DNA from 4 places in the Veillonella sp. LMAG:90 genome. Region 1 is predicted to be linked to each of the others. Evidence: riboswitches for the same ligand, from Rfam matches in the RefSeq annotation. Region 1 holds a riboswitch; each other region holds the start of a gene.

The links. Region 1 has a riboswitch for cobalamin ahead of CCC71_RS01890 (methylmalonyl-CoA mutase family protein). Riboswitches for the same ligand answer to the same signal wherever they lie in the genome.
Region 2: another riboswitch for cobalamin. It lies ahead of CCC71_RS05975 (TonB-dependent receptor); the one in region 1 lies ahead of CCC71_RS01890 (methylmalonyl-CoA mutase family protein).
Region 3: another riboswitch for cobalamin. It lies ahead of CCC71_RS08750 (sirohydrochlorin cobaltochelatase); the one in region 1 lies ahead of CCC71_RS01890 (methylmalonyl-CoA mutase family protein).
Region 4: another riboswitch for cobalamin. It lies ahead of CCC71_RS10510 (1-propanol dehydrogenase PduQ); the one in region 1 lies ahead of CCC71_RS01890 (methylmalonyl-CoA mutase family protein).

Annotation. Positions count from the first base shown of each region.
Region 1 covers NZ_NAND01000001.1:423,288-425,496, forward strand. The annotation lists gene CCC71_RS01890 (methylmalonyl-CoA mutase family protein) at 1-1,301, opposite strand, end outside; cobalamin riboswitch at 1,675-1,852, opposite strand.
Region 2 covers NZ_NAND01000001.1:1,357,367-1,359,575, reverse strand. The annotation lists gene CCC71_RS05975 (TonB-dependent receptor) at 1-1,190, opposite strand, end outside; cobalamin riboswitch at 1,442-1,613, opposite strand; gene CCC71_RS05970 (ABC transporter ATP-binding protein) at 1,920-2,209, opposite strand, start outside.
Region 3 covers NZ_NAND01000001.1:1,975,060-1,977,268, reverse strand. The annotation lists gene CCC71_RS08750 (sirohydrochlorin cobaltochelatase) at 253-1,272, opposite strand; cobalamin riboswitch at 1,515-1,683, opposite strand; gene CCC71_RS08745 (hypothetical protein) at 1,954-2,209, shown strand, end outside.
Region 4 covers NZ_NAND01000001.1:2,362,658-2,364,866, forward strand. The annotation lists gene CCC71_RS10510 (1-propanol dehydrogenase PduQ) at 1-940, opposite strand, end outside; adenosylcobalamin (AdoCbl) riboswitch at 1,422-1,561, opposite strand; gene CCC71_RS10515 (cob(I)yrinic acid a,c-diamide adenosyltransferase) at 1,620-2,204, opposite strand.

The sequences.
Region 1 (2,209 bases):
GATTTTTCGGTGAACTCTTCCGTTAACGGTTCGAGGTACCAGCTACCGCCCGCCGGGTCAACCGGTTGAATGAAGTTGAATTCATGCTGTTCCATGATTTGGATGTTGCGGGCAATACGGCGGGAGAATTCATCGCTCGGACGGATACAATGGTCGAACGGATACACGTTCATGCCGTCAACGCCGCCTACTACAGCGGAGAAGGACTGTGATGCGGCACGCAATAAGTTAACGTACGGATCATACACAGTTTGGCAAAAAGCGGATGTGCTTACATATAAGTTGATGCGTTGGGCTTCTTCGTCGCCGCCGCAATGACGAACCAATTGAGACCATAGCATTTTAATGCTGCGGAGTTTGGCGATTTCCATGAAGAACGTAGCGCCTACGCTGAAATGGAAACGAATGTGACGGCAGAATGTATCAACATCAATACCGCGACGTTCCATAGCGCGCATATAAGTCAAAGCGGTATGAAGGGCATAGGCTGCTTCTTGAATACCGTTGGCCCCGCCGTTGTGATATACATCGGCATCAACGAGGACTGTTTTTAAATTAGGTGCATGTGCTTTAGCCCAGTGAATCGTATGAGCCATATCATCATAGAGTTCGTCGAGCGGACGATTTACTTTGCCAAAACGGAGTAAAGAACCGATAGGGTCGGCAGCAATAGCACCGTGCAATTCGGCGGATTTTAACCCGGCTGCTTTGCAGGCGATGGATACAGCACTGATGAGATTAACGGCAGATGGTCCGCCGAATAATTCGATTTCATGCTTGTTAACATCAATATCTTTTAATAAAGCTTTTACATCTTCGGCTGTGCTCAAGGAAACGCCGGTATCGATGAATGTTTCGTCAGTACCATCGGTAGGATCGATGCCTTGTTGTGTTAAGCTGTCGGTAGTAATGCTTACAACCGTGCTGCCTTTATCGAGCTCGAAAGCTGCCATGGCATTGGCATCGCTGATGGTTTTGGCATCACAGCGCTGAGCGATTGACCAAGGTGTGTGGATATAGCCGCTGGCATGCGCGCCGCGGAGCTTATCCGCTAATCCCGGATAGGTGTAAGGGTGGGTTAATTCTTTTTGATCCTCTAAACGATAAATTGGGTGAAATAAAATACCTTCGTAAGTTTTCGTGAACATACTCTTATCGAAAGGCTTACCTTTTAACAGTTTTTCAACGGCGGCCTGCCATTCGTCATAACTGGGAATTTCAAACTCGTCAAAGGTGACAGCGGGCAATTCCTCGTGCCCATTTTGCCTTGAAACGGCTAGAGTCTGCTGCTTATGTTCCATAGTACGAATCCTTTCTACATAGCAAATAGAATATGAAATGCAAGAAAATTGATGCATTCGCTATATACAACACTATGTGGCTTCGTTGCGTCTATGATTAGGTAAAACCGTTTTGTCGCTTAGCCTCGCGCTGTGAGATGGCGAGCGGCAGTTGGACTTACTTACTGTGTCTCATAAATAACGCGGTGGGATATATTGTTTCCTCCTATAACAATAATAAAACTTCCTACCGAAGAGCCATATAAGTGGATGTACCGGGCAGTCTCCAATAGGAAGTAGTTTCGAAAAAAATACCGTTTCACAGCAAGACTGCAAAACGGTAAGATTGTATGCGAAAAGAATCACACCATATCTTCCCGTCTATCGCGGGTATAACGACATGCTTCCTTAGGCAGTTCTTCTGACTCAGCTTCATCATTCCTTTTGCCTTCCCAAACATAATGTTCAGTGACATAATAAAAAGGAACTCCACTTCACAGCGGCGGGACCGTGTCGGATTTGCACCGACTTCTCTATTAAGCTTAAAAAGCGCCTATAGGGGACTGTATTTGTTTTATAATTTTATTATATGGTTATAACATAGGAGTGTCAATTTAAATGCATAGTTTAAGCATGTGTAACGTATAAAGGTTAGTTATAACTCATGCTAAGGGGGTGTATGCATAATCGGTAAGGTATGGGGTGGGACAAAATTGTAAGTAGTGGGTTTAAAGTGTATTTATACAACAAGAGGTACAATTAATATATATATACTACTATATGCAGTTAAAGGTGATACATGAGGTAAAAGCATGTGTTGTCCACGCTTGAAGGAATAATGTGTTTAATTAAAAATCTTAAAAATATTTAGTAAAAAGGGGTTGACGAACCATAGGCAAAAAGGGTATGATAGTTCATGTCCTCAATCA
Region 2 (2,209 bases), 930 kb from region 1:
GCACCGGCATTAATGGTATGCTTTCCTATATCTCGCCATGTTTTTTCAACTTCGTACGTAAATTTCTTCCCTGGATGGAGAGAATAATCACCGGCCCCGGTCCAATCAACATTTTTATAGGAACTAGGTACAGTAGGTGATGTAAAACCATCAACCTTATCATGCGTATAACTTGCACGCGCCAAGAAATCATTTGCCGTATCACGATATGTCAAAATATGGGTATCACGTTTATTTTCATTATCATAGCCTAAGAAATTTTTAGGAGATAAAGAAATAATTTTATTTGTTCCGACCTGAACATTGCCAGACCATACAGGGTTTCCTTTAGTATCATGTACATAAGTAAATGGATTACTATAAGAGGATTCACTATTAATTCGATTATAGCTATAAACTAAAGATTTAGATTCATCAAAATTGTACCCAATTTTAAAGCCGTAATTTTCATGTTCCCATTCTTTCTCACCACGACCACCGTATATATAAGTACCATTACTTAACTGTGGTAAATCGGCACTAATAGATGCTGTACCTTTTTTTGGTGCAAGCGATCGATAAAATCCTTTATAGCCATCAGAGGAGCGTTTTTCATAAGTAACCCCTAAACTCCATTTGTCTGATAAACGAGAATTAACCGACACGGCTTTTTTCCAAGTATTATAGCTACCATAGGATACATCTGCCACTACAGAAGTTCCATATTCCGGTGCACCTTTAGTCGTAATATTAATAACACCGGCAACCGCATGACCACCGTATAAAGAGGATGCGCCACCGCGCAATACTTCAATACGTTCAATATTCGAAATTGGAATCATATTAAAATTTACAGTTCCGTTATAAGTATTATTTTGTTGAACTCCATCAACTAATACCAAAATATCTGTAGAACTCATACCACGCATAGTCAAACTGCCTTGCGCACTTTGGTCAATAAAAATACCCGGCAAAAACTGTAAAGCTTCTTGAACCGACGAAATATTCTTGTCAGCTATATCTTTTGAGGTAATAACGCTTACACTGGCCGGCACATTAGCAATAGTTTGCTCCGTTTTTGTCGCAGTTACGACCACTGTCCCTAAGTCATAATCAGTAACCACATCTTCGGCCTGTACACCAACACAGCTCAAAATACTACCACAGCATGCCAATACTGCCGCTCGTACTAACAATCCCTGACCTTTCATAATACCCTCCTAATAAAATTACCCTAAATTACTTCTGTCCAAGAAAATGGGGGCAGATCATAATCAGTTAATAGATTTATTTTTTTTACTATTCCTCTTCTTTTAACACTACCTCACCTAATGCTAACTCAAGGTTCTTAGTAATCCCTTCATAATCCATTAACTTATAAAAAAACATATCTACTTCAATCTTGAAATAGATATGCTACATGACCTTTGCCATAATCGCCTCTCTATCGCTCGTAGATTAAAACGGAGATTATAAATAGGCAGGTCTCCTGGCTTAGATTCATAGCGCCTCTCGCCTTCCCGGAATATCCAGTGGCAACATGAGATTAGCTCCTCTTACAGTGACGGGATCGCATCGGCTTATACCGATTTCTCTATTAAGTCTAAATCGACACCTATAAATATGTATAAAATTTCTTCATGTACATTATATATTTACTTTTCCACCTTGTCAATCTTAATTCAAAACAAATATTAATCATGCTATACCCTCTATTGTATACTAAAACTCCTTTATTTCATAGGGTTTTATGGCTTATCATCGTTAATTTTTATATTTAAACATATTATTCTAAACAGTATTTTTATACAAAAAACCTTAAAACAAAAGATTTTTTACTTTAAGGTTTCATCTTATAGTTAAACTCTATTTATTTTTTTAATAATATTTTTAATCAAAATAACTATACTCTAATATAATAATTTACTGCAAATACTCAACTAAAAATCTTCAAAAGCCGCTAACAATTCTTTCGTGTATTTTTCTTTAGGATGCCGATAAAGTAATTCTGTCGGTTGTAATTCAATCAACCGGCCTTCGCGCATAATTCCGATACGATTACAAATTACGCGTAACAAATCTAAATCATGCGAGATAAACAGACAAGCTAAAGATCGTTCCTTTTGAATATCTTTTAAAATAGAAATAATCTGTGCTTGCACCGATACGTCAAGCATCGATGTCGGTTCATCCAATAAAAGAATCTTCGGATTTAATAACAGTAACCTGG
Region 3 (2,209 bases), 1.6 Mb from region 1:
GTACTATACCACAGGTGATGGTGGTTGCCTATGGTTATGTGTTGCGTATGGTTATATGGTGCCTATCGTTATATGGTGCGTATGGCACTTTTATAGATCCAAATATAGCAATTAAAAGAGGCTGTAAGTAAAATGTGATATGCTCTACATTTTATTACAGCCTCCTTATGTATAGAACGCTTTTGGTTGGTCAAAACGTCTTAGCTTGTAAGTGCGTTTTGGCAATAATATGAACCCTTACAGTGTTATATCTTATTTAGCGTCGTTTTGAAGAGCTTGCCAAGCTTCATCGGCATGAGCGGCAAAGAGGTCACGGATTTTCTGGTTTTCACCAAGACCATGGATGTAAGTGTCTACTTTGAAGCCGTCAGCCAACAAGATGGATTTATGGGAATCAGGTTCGTCACCGGACATATCGTTGTTGGCATGGTCGCCGGCTACCATCATGAATGGCATAAGGGTTACATGTTCGATGCCTTTTGCTTTCAATTGAGGAACGATGTCTTCAAGGCTTGGCCATCCTTCTACGGTGTAGATGTAAGTGTTGTGAAGACCGGCCGATTCCAAACGATCTTGGATTACGGAATAGTAAGCGTTGGAAGGATCCGGAGTGCCGTGAGCCATGATAAGTACAGCATCTTTAGGACCTACTTTAGGGAACTGAGTTGCTACAGCTTGTACAGTTTTAGCAATATCGTCAGTTTGACCTTCTTGGCCCATCCAGTACATGAGAGGTGTACCAAATGTCATTTTTTTGAAGTTATGTTTGTACTGATTGTAAACAGCTGTTTTATAGTTGTATTCGATACCAGGGATTACGTCGAGAGTTGCCAAAGCAACGCGAGTGTAACCTTCAGCTTTTAATTGATCGAGTGCTTCTTCAGGCGTAGGGTAGGTGATACCTTCTTTAGCTTTGATACGATCGATAATGATGTGGGAAGTGAAAGCTGTAACTACTTTTACGCCCGGATGTTGTTCTTTAATTTCGTTGATAGTCGCATCGATTGTTTTAGCACGAGTATCAGTGAATGTAGTACCAAAGCTCATTACTACGATAGCATCTTTGTTAGGTGCTTTAGCCAATACAGGATCGGTTGTGTTGTAAGTGCGAACACCGATTTCAGTTGCTTCCAATAATGCAGGGGTAGCAGTTGTTACTTCGTCACTTAATTGGTAAGCAGCGTTTACGTCTGTAGCAAGGAATCCGAAGCCTGTTAAAGCGGCCACTGCTAATGTTGTAGCTAACGTTTTTTTGAAAAAATGTTTACTCATTTCATTCACTCCTCGTGATAAAAAGAAGATAAAAATAAAAACTAAAAATAGAATAAAATAAAATACAAAAACCTCTGCCCACAGGGCAGAGGTAGTATTAATAATCACTAGTTATGCTAAGCACCTGACGTATATTAGTTCATATCAAACTTAATTAAGTCGTTTATGAATTAAAAAAATAATTCCCGGTCAGTGTATAGTACAGGTAGTGACATTGATTAACCTCGCCATCCTTCGTGGGTTATCGGCAATCCATCAAGGCAGGTCTTCTGGCTCAAGTTCAACGCAACAATCACCTTCCCAGAAACTTCCAGTGGTATTTTGATTGTGCTCCCTCTTACAGCGGCGGGACCGCGGCAGCTTCTACTGCTCTTCTCTATTAAGTCGGGCACCTTGAAGGTCGTATTCATTTGATAATCATCATAGCAGAATAAATGTCCACTGTCAATGCAATACCGGGTAGGGTATACTCACTGTGAATGGAAATTACCCGGGTCATATAACTCCTAGGAATAAGGGACTTATTTATGAGTAATAACTTTTGGTTATTTGTGATACACTTTTTTGATTACACATAGGCAAAGGAGTCAAAGTTTGGTACTATGAATAGAGAATGGTGTTCATCATAGGGCAATGTGCTTTATGATAAATAGCTATATATTAACAAAGGAGGTCCATCGTATGGATCAATTTACAAATGGTGCCGGTCCTAATGAACTATCGGAATCGGTATATGAAGTGGCATTTACGCCTGTATTGGAACGTGAAGAGTATCAAGGTGAACCTTTACATTCCAAATTATTAGCTCTTAAAAGCGCCATGGGCGAAGAGGATTTTAACGAATATATTAACAGCTTATTGCGCATTACCTATAATTGCAAACAATTGTGGTTAATTACTAAAAGCGAACGTAAACGTACGTTAATTGAAGGCAAAT
Region 4 (2,209 bases), 1.9 Mb from region 1:
TAATCTGCCGAATTAAAGCAGCCACTCCGATTCTCGGATTTACACTAGTTGTCGCTTTAACAATATTCGCCAATCTAGTATATTTCTTAGCAGCATATAAATCTTTGTTTTGATAATCACCATTATACGCCACAATATGCGGCAATAAAATAGCATTGATTCGTCCATGCGGTACATGGAATCTACCGCCGATAGCGTGTGCCATACCGTGATTTAATCCCAAGTTCGTCAAATTAAATGCCATACCGGCCATACAGGAAGCCACATGCATCTGTTCTCTGGCATAACTATTCGTACCGTTCGAAAATGCTTCCGGCAAATATTCAAACACTAATTGAATTGCATATTCAACTAATACTTTTGCCATAACATTTTCATTCAATGATACATAGGATTCAATTAAATGAACTAAAACGTCCATGCCTGTATCAGCCGTAATACTAGGCGGTACACTCATTACTAAGCGAGTATCTAAAATTGCAATATTAGGTTGTATTTCATCGGTAACAATCGGATATTTTGTTCCTGTTTCCAGCATTGTGATTACTGAAAAATTTGTTACTTCTGAACCGGTACCACTTGTGGTCGGTACAGCAATAAACATTAAATCTTTATTGGCTTTAACGCGATTGCCGAAATACAACATAGCTTTCCCCGCATCAATAGCAGATCCACCACCTACTGAAATAATTGCATCAGCATTTGATTCTACTAAGTGACTTACACCGGCAGCGACTACTTCAGTCGGCGGATCCGGAACAATATCACTAAAAATCTCTACTTCAGCAAAGTCTAAGTTCTCCGTTACATGTGAAATCATTCCAGACTGAACCATAAATGGATCCGTCACTATGAAAACCTTTTTTACAGGGAGATCACGAAGACCTTGCAACGCATCTTCCCCTACCCATAGTGTCGTAGGAAATTTAATTTTCTGCATACATGCTCTCCTGCTTAACAAATAAAAAAAGAAGCCCTCACGGAATACACCCTCCGTTTAAGCTTCATTGCAAACCATGCACGCCATTGTACACGAAAATCTTATAACAATAATTTATACTTAACCAAAAAAAATGTCAATAAAAATTACGTATTTCAATTATGCATAATCTATATACTATTTCAAATTTTCTCCGATTTATACCTAAATTAGCAGTTATTTTAACTTGTTCTCGCTTTGACTATGATATAACACCCGATGACAAAAGGGTTCTTTACACTTATAACAAAAGGGCATGGAGTACTAACTCCATGCCCTTTTCCTATTTTTGAACTAATGTCACACTCCACTGTGCTGTGCTCTCTCATCATTGAACGACTAACATTAGTCCATCAATAGACGCACGTCTCTGTGCAAGACAGATTAATACATGCCGGTTTATTTTCTGCATTAATTCCAGTGAAGTACTACAATGCCACAAAAACAACATCCTGTCTTACCTTGAAACAGCATGTGTAATGAAATCCGCGAAAGACCTGACTTAGGCAAAAGCCATCACAGTGGCGGGACCGTGTTAGATTCTCACTAACTTCCATCGTCAGATTTCATATTTCTATTAATCTAAAAGTAATAATAACATATCTTAATCAATTCTGCAAGAACAGGATAATCCCAATAATTATTTTATATTTTTGGTCTTAGCATTATGAAATACTTCAGCACTTCTGGTATAAAATATATCTTCCATACCTTGTTTAGTGTTTAAGTATCTTGCTAAAGCATAAAAATAGTCTGATAATCGATTAACAAACATAACCAACTCTCCCGGTATTTTCGCGGTCATCTGTAATCGAACTATTCGTCGTTCGGCCCGTCTTGCAATCGTCCGTGCCATGTGAATCATACTGGCCTCACGAGTTCCACCGGGCAAAATAAAACGATTAATCTCCGGTGATTTAGCCGTATACTCATCAATTCGGGCTTCCAACCATGATATAGCATCAACAGGTAAAGTTATTTCTCGATTTAACGACTCCGGAGTTGCTAAATCAGTACCTACATCAAATAAGAAATGCTGTAAATGTTGTAATTCATTTTTTTCCTCGAATAAAGACGAATCAAATTGCGATATAGCATAACCAATCCACGAATTTAATTCATCAATAGTACCATAGGTATCTACTCGATCTGAATCTTTTGATACTGCAATACCGCCCACTAAACGGGTCATCCCCTTATCGCCGGTTTTAGTGTAAATTTTCATAGTAA